DNA from 3 places in the Streptomyces sp. NPDC004752 genome. Region 1 is predicted to be linked to each of the others. Evidence: riboswitches for the same ligand, from Rfam matches in the RefSeq annotation. Region 1 holds a riboswitch; each other region holds the start of a gene.
What was found. Region 1 has a riboswitch for cyclic di-AMP ahead of ACWEKM_RS24000 (M23 family metallopeptidase). Riboswitches for the same ligand answer to the same signal wherever they lie in the genome.
Positions count from the first base shown of each region.

Region 2: linked by a shared signal. The riboswitch ahead of ACWEKM_RS25195 (M23 family metallopeptidase) and the one ahead of ACWEKM_RS24000 (M23 family metallopeptidase) in region 1 are both predicted to bind cyclic di-AMP.
Region 3: linked by a shared signal. The riboswitch ahead of ACWEKM_RS26075 (NlpC/P60 family protein) and the one ahead of ACWEKM_RS24000 (M23 family metallopeptidase) in region 1 are both predicted to bind cyclic di-AMP.

Region 1 covers NZ_JBSGBN010000059.1:26-6,561, forward strand. The annotation lists partial or broken gene ACWEKM_RS23970 (flavodoxin-dependent (E)-4-hydroxy-3-methylbut-2-enyl-diphosphate synthase) at 1-128, shown strand, start outside; gene dxs (1-deoxy-D-xylulose-5-phosphate synthase) at 157-2,061, shown strand; gene ACWEKM_RS23980 (aspartate aminotransferase family protein) at 2,058-3,443, shown strand; gene ACWEKM_RS23985 (helix-turn-helix domain-containing protein) at 3,518-4,117, shown strand; gene ACWEKM_RS23990 (DUF6126 family protein) at 4,114-4,236, shown strand; gene ACWEKM_RS23995 (tyrosine-protein phosphatase) at 4,273-5,070, opposite strand; cyclic di-AMP (ydaO/yuaA leader) riboswitch at 5,613-5,770, shown strand; gene ACWEKM_RS24000 (M23 family metallopeptidase) at 5,775-6,536, shown strand, end outside.
Region 2 covers NZ_JBSGBN010000063.1:22,140-28,675, reverse strand. The annotation lists gene ACWEKM_RS25220 (TlpA family protein disulfide reductase) at 4-606, shown strand; gene ACWEKM_RS25215 (GTP cyclohydrolase II) at 818-1,453, opposite strand; gene ACWEKM_RS25210 (MarR family winged helix-turn-helix transcriptional regulator) at 1,647-2,162, opposite strand; gene ACWEKM_RS25205 (dihydrofolate reductase family protein) at 2,353-3,483, shown strand; tRNA gene ACWEKM_RS25200 (tRNA-Met) at 3,969-4,042, shown strand; cyclic di-AMP (ydaO/yuaA leader) riboswitch at 4,391-4,548, shown strand; gene ACWEKM_RS25195 (M23 family metallopeptidase) at 4,558-5,619, shown strand; gene ACWEKM_RS25190 (aldo/keto reductase) at 5,759-6,536, shown strand, end outside.
Region 3 covers NZ_JBSGBN010000067.1:30,964-37,499, reverse strand. The annotation lists gene ACWEKM_RS26085 (M23 family metallopeptidase) at 1-374, shown strand, start outside; gene pcrA (DNA helicase PcrA) at 477-2,966, opposite strand; cyclic di-AMP (ydaO/yuaA leader) riboswitch at 3,283-3,454, shown strand; gene ACWEKM_RS26075 (NlpC/P60 family protein) at 3,463-4,692, shown strand; gene ACWEKM_RS26070 (ABC transporter ATP-binding protein) at 5,478-6,275, shown strand; gene ACWEKM_RS26065 (ABC transporter permease) at 6,285-6,536, shown strand, end outside.

The DNA.
Region 1 (6,536 bases):
TTCCGGAGTCGAAGATCGTCGAGACCCTCATCGAGGAGGCCATGAAGCTCGCCGAGCAGATGGAGGCCGACGGCGGCGCAACCGGCGCCCCGACCGTCACGGGGACACCGGCAGTGACAGTGAGTTGAGCAAGCGCGAACCGAGAGGGGGCCGAGCGTGACGATTCTGGAGAGCGTCCGGGGACCACGCGACCTGAAGGGGCTGTCCGAGCCGGAACTTCGTGAACTGTCCGAGGAAATACGCGAGTTCCTGGTGACCGCGGTGGCCAGGACCGGCGGTCACCTGGGGCCCAACCTGGGCGTGGTGGAACTCACCGTCGCGCTGCACCGGGTCTTCGAGTCACCGGTCGACCGCATCCTGTGGGACACCGGCCACCAGAGTTATGTGCACAAACTATTGACGGGGCGTCAGGACTTCTCGAAGCTGCGCGGCAAGGGCGGCCTGTCCGGCTATCCCTCCCGAGAGGAGTCCGAGCACGACGTCATCGAGAACAGCCACGCCTCCACCGTGCTCGGCTGGGCCGACGGATTCGCCAAGGCCCGTCAGGTGCAGGGCGAGAAGGGCCATGTGGTCGCGGTCATCGGCGACGGCGCCCTCACCGGCGGCATGGCCTGGGAGGCGCTGAACAACATCGCCGCCGCGAAGGACCGCCCGCTGATCATCGTGGTCAACGACAACGAGCGGTCGTACGCCCCGACCATCGGCGGCCTCGCCAACCACCTGGCCACCCTGCGCACGACCGACTCCTACGAGAAGGTCCTCGCCTGGGGCAAGGACGTCCTGCTGCGTACCCCGGTGGTCGGCAGCACCCTCTACGAGTCGCTGCACGGCGCGAAGAAGGGTTTCAAGGACGCCTTCGCCCCGCAGGGCATGTTCGAGGACCTGGGCCTGAAGTACGTCGGCCCGATCGACGGCCACGACCTCAAGGCCGTCGAGTCCGCGCTGCGCCGGGCGAAACGCTTCCACGGGCCGGTCCTCGTGCACTGCCTCACCGAGAAGGGACGCGGCTACGAGCCCGCCCTGGCACACGAGGAGGACCACTTCCACACCGTCGGCGTGATGGACCCGCTCACCTGCGAGCCGCTCGCGCCCTCGGGCGGGCCGTCCTGGACGTCGGTGTTCGGCGACGAGATCGTCCGCATCGGTCAGGAGCGGGACGACGTCGTGGCGATCACGGCGGCCATGCTGCACCCGGTGGGCCTCGGCAAGTTCGCCGAGCGCTTCCCCGACCGGGTCTGGGACGTCGGCATCGCCGAGCAGCACGCGGCAGTGTCGGCGGCGGGCCTCGCGACCGGCGGGCTGCACCCGGTCGTCGCCGTCTACGCCACCTTCCTCAACCGTGCCTTCGACCAGCTCCTGATGGACGTCGCGCTGCACCGCTGCGGTGTGACCTTCGTCCTCGACCGGGCCGGCGTCACCGGCGTCGACGGGCCCTCCCACAACGGCATGTGGGACCTGTCGGTCCTCCAGGTCGTGCCCGGCCTCAGAATCGCCGCGCCGCGCGACGCCGACCAGTTGCGCGCCCAGTTGCGGGAGGCCGTCGCCGTCGACGACGCGCCCACCCTGGTCCGCTTCCCGAAGGAGGCGGTCGGGCCGCGGATCCCGGCACTCGACCGCGTCGGCGGCATGGACGTGCTGCACCGGGCCGAGCGGCCCGACGTCCTGCTGGTGGCCGTCGGCGTCATGGCCCCGGTGTGTCTGCAGGCAGCCGAGCTGCTCCAGGCCCGCGGCATCGGCTGCACGGTGGTCGACCCCCGCTGGGTCAAACCCGTCGACCCGGATCTGCCCGGGCTCGCCGCCGGCCACCGCCTGGTGGCCGTCGTGGAGGACAACAGCCGGGCCGCCGGGGTGGGCTCCGCCGTGGCGCTGGCCCTCGGCGACGCGGACGTCGACGTGCCGGTGCGCCGGTTCGGCATCCCGGAGCAGTTCCTCGCGCACGCCAAGCGCGGTGAGGTGCTGGCCGACATCGGTCTCACCCCCGTCGAGATCGCCGGACGGATCGGCGCGAGCCTCGCCGTCAGGGAGCACAACGACGGCACAGTCAAGGAGAATGCTGAATGACCAAGGAGTTCGACCTCGGCGCCCTCCTGGCCGAGCGCGGAGCCGAGCGCTACGAGCTGCACACCAAGCACCTGAACCACCAGCTCCCGCGCATGCTGCACACCATCGGCTTCGACAAGGTCTACGAGCGGGCCGAGGGCGCCTACTTCTGGGACGCGGACGGCAACGACTACCTGGACATGCTGGCCGGGTTCGGGGTGATGGGCCTGGGGCGCCACCACCCGGTCGTCCGCAAGGCGCTGCACGACGTCCTCGACGCCCAGCTCGCCGACCTGACCCGGTTCGACTGCCAGCCGCTGCCCGGACTGCTGGCCGAGAAGCTCCTCGCACACAGCCCGCACCTGGACCGGGTGTTCTTCGGCAACAGCGGCACCGAGGCGGTGGAGACCGCGCTGAAGTTCGCCCGGTTCGCCACCGGCAGGCCACGGATCCTCTACTGCGACCACGCCTTCCACGGCCTGACCACCGGCTCCCTGTCGGTCAACGGCGAAAAGGGCTTCCGGGACGGCTTCGCCCCACTGCTGCCCGATACGGCCGTACCCCTCGGCGATCTCGACGCGCTGGCCCGGGAGTTGGCGAAGGGCGACGTCGCCGCGCTGGTCGTCGAGCCGATCCAGGGCAAGGGCGTGCACGAGGCCCCGCCCGGCTATCTGCGCGCGGCGCAGGATCTGCTGCACCGGCACAAGGCCCTGCTCATCGCCGACGAGGTGCAGACGGGACTCGGCCGGACCGGGGACTTCTACGCGTACCAGCACGAGGACGGCGTGCAGCCGGACCTGGTGTGCGTGGCCAAGGCGCTGTCCGGCGGCTATGTGCCGGTCGGCGCCACCCTCGGCCGGGACTGGATCTTCAAGAAGGTCTACTCGTCCATGGACCGCGTGCTGGTCCACTCGGCCAGCTTCGGCTCCAACGCGCAGGCGATGGCCGCCGGGCTGGCCGTGCTGTCGGTGATGGAGAACGAGCGGATCGTCGCGGGCGCCCGGGCGACGGGCGAGCAGTTGCGGTCCCGGCTGGCCGCGCTCGTCGACAAGTACGAGCTGCTCGCCGACGTCCGCGGCCGGGGTCTGATGATCGGCATCGAGTTCGGCAGGCCCGACTCGCTGAAGCTGCGCAGTCGCTGGACCATGCTGCAGGCCGCGCGCAAGGGCCTGTTCGCGCAGATGGTGGTGGTGCCGCTGCTCCAGCGGCACCGGATCCTGACCCAGGTCTCCGGCGACCACCTGGAGGTGATCAAACTGATCCCGCCGCTGGTCATCGGCGAGGCCGAGGTGGACCGGTTCATGGACGCCTTCACCGCCGTGATGGACGACGCGCACAGCGGTGGCGGTCTGATGTGGGACTTCGGGAAGACGCTGATCAAGCAGGCGGTCGCCAACCGGTGACCGCCCTGGTCGGGAGTTTTTGCCTTTGAGGCAAGAAATTTGCCGCAGGGGCAAAGCTGCGGCTCAATGGAGCTATGAGCTCCTCCCAAGCCGAGCTGCCCGCCGTAGCGCCCCGGCTCCGCTCGCTGCGCCGCCGCGCCGGCCTCACGCTGGAGGCGGCGGCGCACTCCGCCGGGCTGTCACCCGCCCATCTCTCCCGGCTGGAGACCGGGCAGCGCCAGCCCTCCCTGCCGATGCTGCTCGCGCTGGCCCGCATCTACGATACGACCGTCTCGGAGCTGCTCGGTGAGACCGTCGCCGACCGGGACGCGATCGTGGGCGCCGCCACCATGGAGCCGACCCGCGCGGGCGGCTGGACCTACTGGCAGGCGGGGGCGTCCGGCCGCGGCATGCAGGCGCTGCGGGTCCGCGTGCCGTACGGCTCGCAGGGCGACATCGTGCGCGTGCACCCCGGCGAGGAGTGGCTGTACGTCCTCAAGGGGCGGCTCGGACTGCGCCTCGGGGACACCGCCCATGTCCTCGCGCCCGGCGACAGCGCGCACTTCGACTCGCTGACCCCGCACCGCCTCGCCGCCGAGGACCACGACGGGGTGGAGCTCCTGTTCGTCCACACCCTGCTGCAGAGTCCCACGGCCGCGCTGTGCCTGGGCCCCATCACTGGAGAGCTGCCATGACCGACATGGAGGAGAAGTTCCCCCGCGCCCTGTGGATCCGGCTGATCATCTACATCGCCGTCGGCCATATCGTGGCCGGTTTCATCTATCTGCTGTTCGAGGTGGGCGCCAAGGGGTGAGCGACGGCGGGGTGAGCGGTCTCGGGTGAGCGGCCGTCAGTCGAGCAGCCGCTCGCGCAGCCGCTCCCGGGTCCCCGGTGCCAGCCCCAACCCCTGTTCCAGATAGGCGTCGACACCGCCCCAGGTCTGCTCGATGGTCTCCTCGGCCGCCGTCAGATACTCGGCGCGCGCGTCGAAGAGCGGGCTGAGCAGTTCCATGACCTCGGGCGTGTACGCGGTGTCCGCGCTGCCGCTGCGGCGCACCCGGTAGCGGCGGTGCTTGGCGTTCGACTCCAGATAGTCGGTCAGGATCGCCTCGCGTTCCACGCCCAGGGCGAGCAGCGTCACGGCAATGGACAGGCCCGCGCGGTCCTTGCCCGCCGCGCAGTGCATCAGGGCTGGGACGCTGTCCTCGGCCAGCGCGTGCAGCACCCGGGAGTGCTCGGCGGTGCGCTCCGCGATGATCGAGCGGTACGAGACGACCATCCGGTTCGCGGCCTTGCCGTCGCCGAGGAGCTGCCGCAGTTGGCCGATGTCGCCGTCGCGGACCATCGTCCAGAACTCGGCGCCGTCCGCCGGGTCGGTCAGCGGCAGATTGACGTTGCGCACGCCGGGCAGTTCGACGTCCGGACCCTCCAGCTTCTGGTCGGCCGCGTTGCGGAAGTCGAAGATCGTGTGCAGGCCCAGGGAGGAGAGGAACGCGGCGTCGGTCTCGGTCGCGTGCGCCAGGTGGCCGCTGCGGAACAGCACCCCGCGGCGCACCCGCCGACCGTCCGCGGTCGGCAGTCCGCCCACGTCACGGAAGTTGCGCACACCGGCCAGTTCGGGTTCGGTCGACGGGACCTGCTGCGTCACGGAGGCTCCTCGCGGTCGGACCCCGCGACGCGGTTCGCCGGCGGGCATGTCGTCGACCCTACGACATGGTTTTCCCATGGCGACGAGTTGTCCACAGGCGTTGCCACCAAGGCCCGCCGCCCTTGACGATGCGGAGACGTGAGCGAGTCTGTGGGCAGTTGTGAGGAGCGCGGTGCAGTACCCGCGCGGGGACGAGGCCGTGGTTGCGTACCGGGCTCCGCGGTGGCCTGGATGTGACGGTTCTTCTACTGTGTCGCGTCCAGCCCTTCTGTCGGAGTTGCCCGCTTATGTGGTGAGGGGCGTGAGGAGCGTCATACCTGTGACGGTGCGTTGTCCGTCATGTTCACGTAATACGCCTTCTCCTCGCGGGAATTGAGCAGGCACACCACATCCAAATGCACGGACGGTGACCGGGAATTCCGGCAACGGATCAAGTAAAAAGCGCACCAAGTGAAGCGGCTCCTTGTCCGTTTGCATCCTGCTCCCTTACGTTCGCCACCCATCCGGACGGACCGCCGAATCCTGCCGCCGCCCGGATCCCGGACACCCACCCACCCGTGCCCGGCAGGAGCGGGGGACCCACCAGGCGCGACTGCCTGTCCCGGTCTCCGGGACGGCTAGGGGTGAAGCCGCGCTGCGCGCGGCCGGGCAACTCCAGCCCGAACCCGACAGCTCACCTCGTAGGCGCCGGAGAGGAATTCGCCATGCCCGCGAAGGGTAAGCACCGTCGTCCCAAGTCCCAGCGACTCACCCGCCGCATCGCCGCCGTCGGAACGGGTGGTGCCGCGCTGGCCCTGCCGTTCATCGGCGCCGCCGGGGCGCACGCCGCCACCCCCGAGACGGCGCCCGGCGCCGCCGCGCAGCAGCCCGTGCGGTCCGTGGCCGGCGTCGCCGAGAAGAAGACGGCCGCCGAGGACTCCGGCACCCGGACATACTCGGTGCGGCCGGGCGACTGGCTCGCCAAGATCGCCGAGGAGCAGCACATCGGCGGCGGTTGGCAGCGGATCTACCAGGACAACCGCGAGGCCATCGGCGGCAACCCGTCGCTGATCCACCCGGGCCTGAAGCTCACGCTCGGCGAGCGGGCCGTGGCGGGGAGCGGCTCCTCGTCCGTCGAGCCCTCGTCCGCGAAGTCGTCGTTCGCCGAGTCCCTACAGTCGCCATCGGTGCCGTCGCCGTCGCCGTCGTCGGACATGTCGACCGAGAGCGCTCCGGTCGCCCAGCACACCGACGCCGCCAACGCCGCCGACACGGCCGCCTCCACCGGCTACGGCCTGCCGGTCGACGGCGCCCGCATCGGGACCCCCTACCGCGCGGCAGGCAGCATGTGGTCCAGCGGCTACCACACCGGTGTCGACTTCGTCGTCCCGACCGGCACCGCGCTCAAGGCGGTCGGCGCGGGCACGGTCGTCTCCGCGGGCTGGGGCGGCGCCTACGGCAACCAGGTGGTCGTCAAGCTCGACGAC
Region 2 (6,536 bases), on a different contig from region 1:
CGCATGAAACGCCCGCCCGCTCGCATCTACGGCCCCCTCCTGGCCGCCCTCGTCGGCGCCGGGATCCTCATCGGCGTGACCGTCGCCAGGGACGACCCGCACGGCACCCCGGGCCACCACCTCGGCGCGGACGGAGCACTCATGATCGACGCTGCTTACCGTCCCACCGCACCGGACCTCACCGGCACCGGCATCGACGGCCGCCCGACAAGCCTCGCCGCCTACAAGGGCAAGACGGTCGTGGTCAACGTATGGGCTTCCTGGTGCGGCCCCTGCCGCAAGGAAACCCCCGCACTGACGCGCTACGACGAGAAGACGAAGAGCCAGGACGTCGTCGTCCTGGGCCTGAACGAGGACGACTCCTCCGCCGCGGCCCACGACTTCGCCCGCGAGTTCCACATGGCCTATCCCAGCATCCTGGACCCCGCCGGAGACCGGTTCCGCGCCCTGGCCAGGGGTCTGACGACCACGCAGGGTCTCCCGGTCACGTTCGTCGTCGACCGGCACGGCCGGGTCGCCGCGACGACGGCCGGAGGCATCGACGAGGACCGCTTGGCAGCGCTGGTCGCCGCAGCCCGGACCGACGCCGGCTCTTCCCGGCCTTGAGCGCGGCCGCTCACACACGGGCCTGAAAACAAAGGCAGCGCCCGAGGGGCGTTGACACCGGCGGAGTTCAGGTCCCGAGCGACTTCGGTTCGTCTCGCGTACGGCGTCGCGTCGGTCCTGCTCACCCTGGCCCGGCTCGCCCTCGCCCTCGCCCTGCTGCCCGCGTCGCTGCTCCCGGCCTGTTCGGCACTGCCGTCACCGCGGGGCCGAGTCAGCCGACGTGACGTTCCGTCAGTTCACCGAGCGGCAGGGTGTGCTGGGTCTGCAGCACCTTCGCCCGCAGATAGCGGACGTTGTGGGCGGTGGTGAAGACACCGGTCGGCACCCGCTCACGGACGCCGACGCCCAGTGTCCGCAACTGCTCGGCCTTGTCGGGGTTGTTGGACAGCAGGTCCAGCTCCTCGATGCCGAGGGCGCGCAGCATCTGGGCGGCGGCCGTGTAGTCGCGGGCGTCCTCGGGCAGGCCGAGCGCGGCGTTGGCCTCGTAGGTGTCCAGGCCCTGGTCCTGCAGCGCGTACGCGTCGAGCTTGTTGTAGAGGCCGATGCCGCGGCCCTCCTGGCGGAGGTAGAGCAGGACGCCGCCGCGGTCGGCGATGCGCTCGACCGCCTCGCGCAGCTGGGGGCCGCAGTCGCAGCGGGCCGAGCCGAAGACGTCGCCGGTCAGGCATTCGGAGTGCAGCCGCACCAGTGGGACGGGGCCGGGGTCGCCGAGGACGACGGTGAGGTGCTCCTGGCCGTCCGCGAGGCCGTGGAAGGTGACGAGGTCGGCGTCGACGGCGTATCCGTCGTGGAAGCGCAGCGGTACCCGGACGCGGGCACGCGGTGTGGCGACGGGAGTGTCGGGCATGCGGGTTCTCCGGGTCCGATGGACGCATCTGCTTGAGTTTTGAAGCAGATCTACGGCTGGGGAGCCTACTCCATGCTTTAAATTTGAAGCAATAGGATTCTGTCTGGGCCGTGAAGAAGGCAGGGGCGCGAAGCGAGCGAGGTTGCGGGCGGGGAGAGGCCACGGGCAGGGGGGAGGGTGTGGGTGGGCGAGGTTACGGGCACGACGGCGCCGACCGTCGCCGCCAGGGCAGGTCCTCGGGCGCGGGGCGCGCCCCGTCCCCGTGGAGCGCCCGCGCGATCGCCGTGCAGATCTCCTCCAACTGCCCCACCTGCTCCTCGCTGAGGTGGTCGAAGACGGCGGCGCGCACCGTCTCGACGTGCCCGGGAGCCGTACGCTCCAGGGCCGCCGACCCCGCCTCCGTCAGCGCGGCGATGCTGCCGCGCCGGTCCGACGGGCACCCCTCGCGCCGGACCAGGTCGTCCTTCTCCAGTCGGGTCACCGCGTACGTCAGCCGACTGCGGGTGATCTTCGACTGCTCGGCCAGGTCGGTCATCCGCAGCCGGTGCTCCGGCGCATCGGAGAGGTTGGCCAGGATGGAGTAGTACAGGTGCGGCATGCCGGCGTCCTGCTGGAGCTGCCGGTCGATCGCGTCTTCCAGCAGCAGGGAGGCCGCGAGGTACGCGCGCCAGGCGCGCTGCTCCTCGGGGGTGAGCCAGCGGGTCGTCATGCCACCAGTGTAAGTTTGTTTCAAACTTGAACCAAGCCCGCCCAAGCCAAGCCCCGCTCATACCAGCCCACCCGAGCCAAGCCCTGTCCGAACCAAGCCCGCTGAACCAGGCCCACCCAAGGCAAACCCGCCCGAACCGGCCCCCGAACCAGCTAACCCATTCCGCCCGTCTCCACGCTGGAGCACGCCGATGCCCTTCCCGTACGTCCTGCTGTCCGCCGCCGTCTCCCTCGACGGCTTCCTGGACGACACCGGCCCCGAGCGGCTGCTCCTGTCCGGCCCGGCCGACTTCGACCGGGTCGACGCGGTGCGTGCATCCGTCGACGCGATCCTGATCGGGGCGGGCACGATCCGCGCCGACAACCCGCGGCTCCTGGTCAACGCGCCCGAGCGGCGCGCGGCCCGGGTCGCCGTCGGCCGCCCGGAGTACCCGCTCAAGGTCGCCGTCAGCGGCTCGGGCGACCTGGACCCGGCCGCGTGGTTCTGGCACACCGGCGGCGAGCGGGTCCTCTATACGACGGACGCGGGCGCCGAGCGGGCCCGGCGGGCAGGCATCGCGGCCGACGTCGTCCCGCTGGGCCCCGGCCTCGACTGGCCGGCGCTCCTCTCCCACCTGTACGAGGCGCGTGGGGTGCGGCGTCTGATGGTCGAGGGCGGCGGGACCGTCCACACGCAACTGCTCCGGCAGGGCCTCGCCGACGAACTCCAGCTCGTCGTCGCCCCGTTGCTCGTCGGCGATCCGGGGGCGCCCCGGCTGTTCGGGCCGGGGGAGTACCAGCGGGGGCGGCTACGGCTCCTGGAGACCCGACGGATCGAGGACGTGGTCCTGATGCGGTACGAGCCGACCGCCCCCGGAAGCGGCCGGACGGCCGTCGCCGCGGACCGGCACTGGCTGCGGATCGCCTGCGGGCTGGCGGCGCAGTGCCCGCCTTCACGGACGGCGTTCAGCGTGGGCGCGGTCGTGGTGGCCGCGGACGGAACGGAACTGGCGCGCGGATTCTCGCGGGAGGCGGGCGACCTCCAGGTGCACGCGGAGGAGGCCGCGCTCGCCAAGATCGACCCGGCGGATCCGCGGCTCGCCACGGCCACGGTCTACAGCAGCCTGGAGCCGTGCGCCCGGCGGGCCTCGCGCCCCGCACCCTGCGCGCGGCTGATCCTGGAAGCGGGGGTGCGCCGGGTGGTCACGGCCTGGCGGGAGCCGGACACGTTCGTCACGGGGGCCGACGGGAGCGGGCTGCTGACGGCCGCGGGGGTCGATGTCGTCGTCCTGCCCGAGTACGAGGCGTCGGCCCGGGAACCGAACCGCCATCTGCTCGGCTGAAGGAGCGGGCCCGCCCCTTCAGCCGAGACATCCGCCGACCCGAGCCACCATGCCCGCCTGCCGGCGCGAGCCGCCGCGTCCGCCGACCCGAGCGGCCGTGCCTGTCGGCCCAAGCGGCCCTGCCCCCTGGTTCGAGGGGGAGACGCCTACCAATCCGAGCGATCGTGCCTGCCGGCCCAAGCCGCCGTGCCCCCCTGATCCCAGGGGGAGGCCCCTGACCCCTGATCCCCAGGGGGAGACGCCCGCCAATCCGAGCGGCCCGCCTGCCGACCCCAGAGGCGCGCCTGCCGATCCGAGCCACCGCGCCCGCTGGCCCGAGCCGCCGCGCCCCCGGTCCGAGAGGGAGACGTCCACCGGTCCAAGCGCCGCACCTGCCGGGCGGCCCGAGCGGCCGTGCCCGCCGGGCAGTCCGAGCGGCCGCGCCCGCCGGACGGTTACCCGTGTGCTTGCCATCCCGCACATGGCGTACACTGGTGGCACACCGACGCGGGGTGGAGCAGCTCGGTAGCTCGCTGGGCTCATAACCCAGAGGTCGCAGGTTCAAATCCTGTCCCCGCTACTGAAGGCTCAGGGCCGGAATCCAGTACATGGATTCCGGCCCTGAGTATTTTCCGCGAGTGTCTTCCGCCACACGGGCCGCCCTGATCATTGTCTCGCCGACATCATTGTCACCGCCGGTGATCGGACGACCGCCCTCCGCATAGCGACTGAAACACCGTCACGCCCCACGGGCCTCCCGGGTTTCCCCGTGAGAGTGGTCAAGTCGCCCGGTTTTCGCCGGTCCTGGGCCGAAGGTCCGTGCCCGATCGCGTTAATGATCAAGCCGAACGGCTTGGAATCTGCCCGCCGGGTCTATTAACGTTCGATAACGCAGCGCGGTCGTCCCAGCCGTCACAAGAGGCGGCTCCGTGCGCACGCGCCGAATCCCGCAAGGGAACCGGGGAACCACCACCTTGGGGTGAATCACGCGGACGCCGCCGTGGAGACACGGCCGGTATACGCGCGTAGGAGACCTTCCTGCTCCGAACCCGTCAGCTAACCCGGTAGGCGAAGGAAGGAAAGGAGTACGCCCGAGTGGCGTCCAACCGGCCCGCCCCAGAAGCCCCGTTCGCGCCGAGCCAGTACGGCACCGAGACCTTCGGCTACGGCAACTACCGCACCGACGAGGGCCCTTGGGAGGAGTGGAACCCCACCGAGGACTCCATCCGCCCGCTACGCGGCCGGCACCGCGTCGCCAAGCAGCGCGGCGGCGGACTCGCCCGCAGCTCCACGGTCCTCGGCGTCGGCGTCATAGCCGCCGTCGGCGCGGGCGGCATGGCCAGCGCCAACACCGGCAAGCCGCCGGTCTCCATCTCCATGCCCGACCTGCCCTCCGTCGGCTCCCTGCTCGGCGACGGCGCGGACACACCGGAATCCAAGGGTTCCCCGACCGCCCTGAGCGGCGTCGGCGTGACCGAGGCCGACAGCGCCGACGGCGCCACCGACGCCGGCGAGGCGCTGCGCCACCGCATCATGGCGCAGGCCGAGCAGCAGCAGGGCCAAGCCGAGACCAAGGCCGTCGCCGCGGCCGTGTCCGCCGCCGACAAGGAGGTCGCCGACGCGGCGGCCAAGGCGGAGCAGACGGCCGCGGTCCAGGCCGCCGCCGCCAAGGAGAAGGCGGAGGCAGCCAAGGAGAAGGCGGAGGCCGCCGCCAAGAAGAAGGCCGAGGAGGCGCGGCTGGCCGCGCTGGCCAAGCAGTACGCGCTGCCGACCTCCTCGTACACGATCACCAGCACCTTCGGCCAGGCCGGCTCCATGTGGTCCTCCGGCTACCACACCGGCCTCGACTTCGCCGCCCCCACGGGCACGCTGGTCAAGGCCATCCACACCGGCACGATCACCGAGGCGGGCTGGGCCGGCTCCTACGGCTACCGCACGGTCCTCACCCTCGACGACGGCACCGAGCTGTGGTTCTGCCACCAGTCGTCGATCAGCGTCAGCGTCGGGCAGAAGGTCAGCACCGGGGACGTCATCGGCCGCGTGGGCGCCACGGGCAACGTCACCGGCCCGCACCTCCACCTGGAGGTCCACCCCGGCGGCCAGTCCGGCGGCATCGACCCGATGGCCTGGCTGCGCGGCAAGGGCCTCACCCCCTGACACACCCCCGGCACATCCCCTGTTCCCCGGCGGTCCTGGCGGCATCCCCCCGACGTCAGGGCCTGCCGGTCAGGTGTTTACGGGATCTTTGCGCATGCCGGTGGAATCAAGTGTTCCGCCGCGTTTGTTGAATGTGGGTATGACTTCCTTTCACAAACTCGGCCCCTCCGACCTCGAGGTCTTCCCGCTCGCCCTCGGCGGCAACGTCTTCGGCTGGAGCACCGACGAGGCGACGTCCTTCGACGTCCTCGACGCCTACACGGCCGCCGGCGGCAACCTCATCGACACCGCCGACTCCTACTCGGCGTGGGTCGAGGGCAACCAGGGCGGCGAGTCGGAGACGATCATCGGCAAGTGGGTCAAGGCGCGCGGCAACCGCTCCGACGTCGTGATCGCCACCAAGGTCAGCCAGCACCCCGACTTCCCGGGCCTGTCCGCCGCCAACATCAAGGCCGCCGCCGACGCCTCGCTGCGTCGGCTGGGCACCGACCACATCGACCTCTACTACACGCACTTCGACAAGCCGGAGGTGCCGGTCGAGGAGATCATCGGCGCGCTCGACGAACTGGTGCGGGCCGGCAAGGTGCGGTACATCGCCGCGTCCAACATCGGCGCGGAGCGGCTCCAGGAGTCCCTCGACCTCTCCGACCGCGAGGGCCTCGCCCGGTACGTGGCGCTCCAGCCGCACTACAACCTGGTCTCGCGCGACACCTACGAGGGTCCGCTCCAGGACATCGCCGCCCGCGCGGGCCTCGCCGCCCTCCCGTACTACTCGCTGGCCGCCGGTTTCCTGACGGGCAAGTACCGCCCCGGCACGACCGTCGACAGCGTGCGGGCCGCGGGTGCGGCCAAGCACCTGGAGAGCGAGCGCGGCCGGCAGGTCCTCACGGTCCTGGACGAGATCGCCACGGCCCACG
Region 3 (6,536 bases), on a different contig from region 1:
AGCACGGGCTCAGCGCCTACTTCGGCCAGGCCGGTGTGAACTGGATGTCCGTGCACACCGGTATCGACTTTCCCGTGTCGTACGGCACGACGGTGATGGCCGCGACGGACGGCACCGTCCGCACGGAGTGGAACAGCGCCTACGGCAACATGATGATCGTGACGGCGAAGGACGGCACGGAGACCTGGTACTGCCATCTCTCCAGCTATCGGGTCGTCTCCGGTACGTCGGTCAAGGCCGGGCAGCCGATCGCGTACTCCGGGAACTCCGGCAACTCCACCGGCCCGCACCTGCACTTCGAGGTGCGCCCGGCCGGCGGTTCGGCGATCGACCCGCTGCCGTGGCTGCGCAGCCACGGACTCAGCCCGACGTAAGCCCCACCGCCCGACGTAAGCCCCACCGGCCCAACGGCCCGTGAGCCGACCGTCGCCCCACCGCCCCCGCCCGAACGGCAGAGGCCCGGCCCGGCTCACCGGCTACAGCTTCTCCACCGGCGCATACCGCAGCAGCAGCCGCTTGGGCTTAGCGTCTCCGAAGTCGATGGTCGCCTGCGCCTTGTCCCCCGTGCCCGCCACCGCGACGACCGTGCCGAGTCCGAACTGGTCGTGCGTGACCCGGTCGCCGACGGCCAGGGCGACCACCGGCTTCTCCGACGTCCTGCGCGTGGCGAACCCGGACGCGCCCGCCGCGGACGAACGGGAGCGGGACGAGGACAGCGAGGCCGCGATGCCGGACGTCGGCCCGGACGACACGGGCGCCGGGGCTCCCGTCCGCTTCCACTCCATGTGGGCGGCCGGGATCTCCTCCAGGAACCGCGAGGGCGGGTTGTACGAGGGCTGGCCCCAGGCGCTGCGCATCGCCGACCGCGTGAGGTACAGCCGCTCCCGCGCGCGCGTGATGCCGACGTATGCCAGGCGCCGCTCCTCCTCCAGCTCCTTGGTCTGGCCGAGGGCGCGCATATGCGGGAAGACGCCGTCCTCCATGCCGGTCAGGAAGACCACCGGGAACTCCAGGCCCTTGGCGGTGTGCAGGGTCATCAGGGTGATGACGCCGTCGCCCTCCTCCCCGTCCGGGATCTGGTCGGAGTCGGCGACCAGCGCGACCTGCTCCAGGAAGTCGGCGAGCGTGCTCCCCGCGGCCGCCTCGCCCGCGCCGCGCTCCTGCTCGAACTCCAGGGCCACGGACGCGAGTTCCTGGAGGTTCTCGATCCGGGTCTCGTCCTGCGGGTCGGTCGATGCCTGCAACTCGGCGAGGTAGCCGGTGCGTTCGAGCACCGCCTCCAGGACGGTCGCCGGGCCCGCGCTGGACTCGACGATCGTACGCAGCTCCTCCATCAGCACGTTGAACCGCTTGACGGCGTTGGTGGACCGCGCGGCCATGCCGTATGCCTCGTCCACGCGGCGCAGCGCCTGTGAGAAGCCGATCTTCTCGCGCTGCGCGAGCGCGTCGATCATCGCCTCGGCGCGCTCGCCGATGCCGCGCTTGGGCACGTTCAGGATGCGGCGCAGCGGGACCGAGTCCTCCGGGTTGGCCAGCACCCGCAGGTAGGCGAGGACGTCCCGGACCTCCTTGCGTTCGTAGAAGCGGACGCCACCGACGACCTTGTAGGGCAGGCCGACGCGGATGAAGACCTCTTCGAAGACACGGGACTGGGCGTTGGTGCGGTAGAACACGGCGACGTCGCCGGACTTCGCCTCGCCCGCGTCGGTCAGCCGGTCTATCTCGTCGGCGACGAACTGCGCCTCGTCGTGCTCGGTGTCCGCGACATACCCGGTGATGGTGGCGCCCGCGCCCGCGTTGGTCCACAGGTTCTTGGGGCGGCGGGACTCGTTGCGCTCGATGACGGCGTTGGCGGCGGACAGGATCGTCTGCGTGGAGCGGTAGTTCTGCTCCAACAGGATCGTCGTCGCGTCCGGGTAGTCCTCCTCGAACTGGAGGATGTTGCGGATGGTCGCGCCACGGAAGGCGTAGATCGACTGGTCGGCGTCGCCCACGACGCACAGTTCGGCGGGCGGCAGGGCGTGCTCGGCCGGCGCCACGTCCACCGGGTGCTCGGCGGTGCCGACGAGTTCGCGCACCAGCGCGTACTGCGCGTGGTTGGTGTCCTGGTACTCGTCCACGAGCACATGGCGGAAACGGCGGCGGTAGTGCTCCGCGACGTCCGGGAACGCGCGCAGCAGATTGACCGTCGTCATGATCAGGTCGTCGAAGTCGAGGGCGTTCGCCTCGCGCAGCCGCGACTGGTAGAGCGCGTACGCCTGGGCGAGGGTCTTGTCGAATCCCTCGCTCGCCCGGGCGGCGAAGTCCTCCTCGTCGATCAGCTCGTTCTTCAGGTTGCTGATCTTGGCGCTGAAGGACTTGGGCGGGAAGCGCTTGGGGTCGAGGTCCAGGTCACGGCAGACCAGGGCCATCAGGCGCTTGGAGTCGGCGGCGTCGTAGATCGAGAAGGACGAGGTGAAGCCGAGGCGCTTGCTTTCGCGGCGCAGGATGCGCACGCACGCGCTGTGGAAGGTCATCACCCACATCGCGTGGGCGCGCGGGCCGACGAGCTGCTCGACGCGCTCCTTCATCTCGCCCGCGGCCTTGTTGGTGAAGGTGATCGCGAGGATCTGCCCCGGGTGCACCTTGCGCTCCGCCAACAGATGGGCGATGCGGTGCGTGAGCACGCGGGTCTTGCCGGAGCCGGCGCCGGCCACGATGAGCAGCGGGGAGCCGGAGTGCACGACGGCGGCACGCTGGTTGTCGTTCAACCCGTGCAGAAGCGCGGCCGGGTCGATGACCGGCCGTGGAGCGCCGTCCCCGTAGTAAGCGTCCCTGTCCGGGGGCAGGTCGAACTTCCCGCCGAACAGATCGTCCGGAACCGGCTCCGGAGCGTGATCGTCCTCGGGCGGCGGCGGGGGCTCCCCCTCCTGCCCACGGGGGGCCTGGAGGTCCGCCAGGAAGCTGTCGTCAAAGAGGCTGCTCATCGCTCTCCGAGTCTAGGCCGCACCACCGACAACCCGCCGCCACCCCGAGAACATGACCCGGTTCCCTCGGCGGGTCCCGCTCCGGCCGCAGGCCGGGCACATGCCGGGCCCAGGCCGACCACATGCCGACCACATGCTGACCACATGCCGGACAAGCCGCTCACCGTGCGGAATCATCCTGTCACTCACACGGAATCCACCATCAGGTCACGAAAATGTATCGGGCATATCACCCATCAACCTTCACAGGCGCCACAGGAGTTGGCTACCGTTCCGGTCAGGTCGTACGACCCCCACCGGCGAACGTCGCCGGGCCGTACGGCCTCCGCCGAGTCCGGCGCGCCTCCCGTGGCGCACGGAGCCGGGGACCCACACCGACTTGGGGTGAATCGGCCCAACTCCCTCGCGGGGAACGGCCGTAGGGCAACCCTTCCGAACCACCCGCCCGAACCCGACAGCTAACTCGGTAGGCGGAAGACGGAAGGAGTCGCCTCCCTTGGCGTCGCATCGCAAGTCGCGCTCCGCGGGTACCCGCGCGGCCGGCATACGTACCGGCATACGCACCCCCGCCCTGGCCACCGCCGCCCTCACCTCCGTGGCCCTGCTCTCCCAGACGGCGTACGCAGCCCCCACTCCCGACGGCGACCGGCCGAGCGTGGAGGAGGTGCAGAAGAAGGTCGACGACCTGTATCGGCAGGCCGAGTCGGCAACCGAGAAGTACAACGCGGCCAAGGAGAAGTCCGGCAAGCAGCGCAAGCGCGTCGACACCCTCCTGGACGATGTCGCCCAGCGTACGGAGCGGCTCAACAAGGCCCGTGAGGAACTGGGCACGTTCGCCGCCGCGCAGTACCGGACCGGGTCCACCACCCCCGACACCGCCACCTTCCTGCTCGCGGACACCCCGCAGGACTACTTCGACCAGACCCAGCTGATGGGCCGGCTGACCTCGCGCCAGAAGACCGCGGTCGACGACTATGTCACCGAGCAGTCGGCGACGATGAAGAAGCGGCGGGAGGCCACGAAGAGCCTGGAGACTCTCACCGAGTCGCAGGACGAGCTGAAGACCGCCAAGACCACCGTCCAGAAGAAGCTCTCCACCGCGCGCCAGTTGCTGTCCGAGCTGACGGCCGAGGAGAAGGCGCGGCTCGCGGAGATCGAGAAGCGCAAGCAGGAGGAGGCCGCGCGGAAGGCGGCCGAGCTGGCCAAGAAGCAGGCGGCACAGGAGGCGGCACAGCAGAAGAGCGACGCGTCGAACTCCACGGACTCGTCATCGTCCTCGTCGTCCACTTCCTCTTCATCGTCGTCTTCGTCTTCATCGTCTTCCTCCTCTTCGTCGTCGTCTTCCTCTTCGTCGTCTTCCTCGTACGCCACCAAGGCCGAGAAGGCGATCGCGTTCGCCCGCGCACAGATCGGCAAGCCGTACGTCTGGGGTGCCACCGGACCCGGCTCCTACGACTGCTCGGGACTCACCCAGGCCGCCTGGAAGGCCGCGGGCGTCACCCTGCCGCGCACCACCTACAGCCAGGTCGAGTCCGGCACCACGGTCTCCCTCGCCAACGCCCAGCCCGGTGACCTGGTCTTCTTCTACGACGACATCAGCCACGTCGGCCTCTACATCGGCAACGGCATGATGATCCACGCCCCGAAGCCGGGCGCCTACGTCCGCACGGAGTCGATCTACTACGCCGGAGATTCGATCATCCACAGCGTGGTACGGCCGGCCTGACCCGGTTGTAGGGCCGCTTTGGATCTGTCGGATTCTCAGCGATCTGTCGTCAACTTGCCGTCTGCGACAGCTCGCTGAGAATCGCTCCGTAGAGTGACTCTCGGCCACTCAGAGTGTCCCGTCCTAGGGAATCGCGGTTCGTCGCACTGATCTGCGAAGACAGTGGAACTTTCAACTCCCGTCGGGTCAGGAGGTGTTGTCAGACGCGGGTCGGTAGGCTCCCAAAAACAGACCTTGAGCAGATTGCGAGCCGCACGGTGATACGAGATCTTTACAATGTCCGGTTACGGTCTGCGGAGGGCACTGTCACACCGCTGACCGACGAGGAAGAGCAGCGCGTCCGGGATGTGTGGTTCAGTGAACTTGGCAACAAGATCGCCGACCAAGGCTGGGTGAGTTTCCCGGCCTACACGCCGGAAGACCGCCGTCGGCTCGTCGATGTCGCGCATCGCCTCACTGCTTACTGGGGACAGCAGGTGTTCGTCGAAGCCGAAGACCAGTGCCGCCTCAGACTCTGCCTCGCCGGATACGAAACGCCGCCGAAGACGTTGCCGGCGAGTTCCTCACGGCCGGACAGCCCCATGACAAGGTCTGCATAAGCCTCTCATTTGAGGGTAATTGTCCTTGGCCAATGAGCTGCCGCCATCGTGCAGTGGCAGGTCAGGAGCCTGCTGGGATGCCGTGGTCGGGGCTGGCTTGACCTTGACGCTGGGTCAACCCTCCATCCTTCCGGCAGGAGCTTCCTCACAGTCGACCGGGAAGCTCCGCGAAGGAGGCAGATGACCATGGTGACCCAATCGATCGCCGGTCCGGCGATTCGCGTGCGGGGTCTGGAGAAGTCGTACGGGAAGCTCGAAGTGCTGCGCGGCGTGGACTTCGACGTGGCGCGGGGCAACATCTTCGCCCTGCTCGGCTCCAACGGGGCGGGCAAGACCACGACCGTGAGGATCCTCGCCACACTCCTGAAGGCCGACGCGGGGACAGCCGGCGTCCATGGCTTCGACGTCGCCATGCAACCGGCGAATGTGCGGGAGTCCATCAGCCTCACCGGGCAGTTCGCGGCCGTCGACGAGATCCTCAGCGGTCGGGAGAACCTCGTACTCGTCGCCAGGCTGCGCCACCTCAAGGACCCGGGCGCGATCGCGGATGACCTGCTGAGGCGTTTCTCACTGACCGACGCCGGCACGCGGAAGGTGTCCACGTATTCGGGTGGGATGCGCCGCCGGCTGGACATCGCGATGAGCCTCATCGGAAATCCGTCGGTGATCTTCCTGGACGAGCCGACGGCCGGGCTCGACCCCGAGGCACGCATCGAGGTGTGGGATGCGGTCAAGGATCTCGCCGGCCATGGAACGACGGTGCTGCTCACCACGCAGTATCTGGACGAGGCCGAGCAGTTGGCCGACCGGATCGCGATCCTCCACCAGGGGCGGATCATCGTGAACGGCACCCTCGCCGAGCTCAAGCAGCTCTTCCCGCCCGCCACCGTCGAGTACGTCGAGAAGCAGCCGACCCTGGAGGAGATCTTCCTCGCAATCATCGGCGGCGACGACAAAAGCGACGCCATCAGGACGAACAGCTAGGGGACAAGGATGACCGCGTACTTCTTCAGCGACACTGCTGTTCTCACGGGGCGGACCCTGCGCCATGTCACGCGCAGCGTGGACACCATCATCACGACCGTCATCACGCCGGTCGCCATGATGCTGATGTTCGTCTATGTGTTCGGCGGCGCGATCGACACGGGGTCGGTTTCGTATGTGAACTACATGCTGCCCGGCATCCTGCTCATCACCATCGCCTCGGGCATCTCCTACACCGCGTACCGGCTGTTCACCGACATG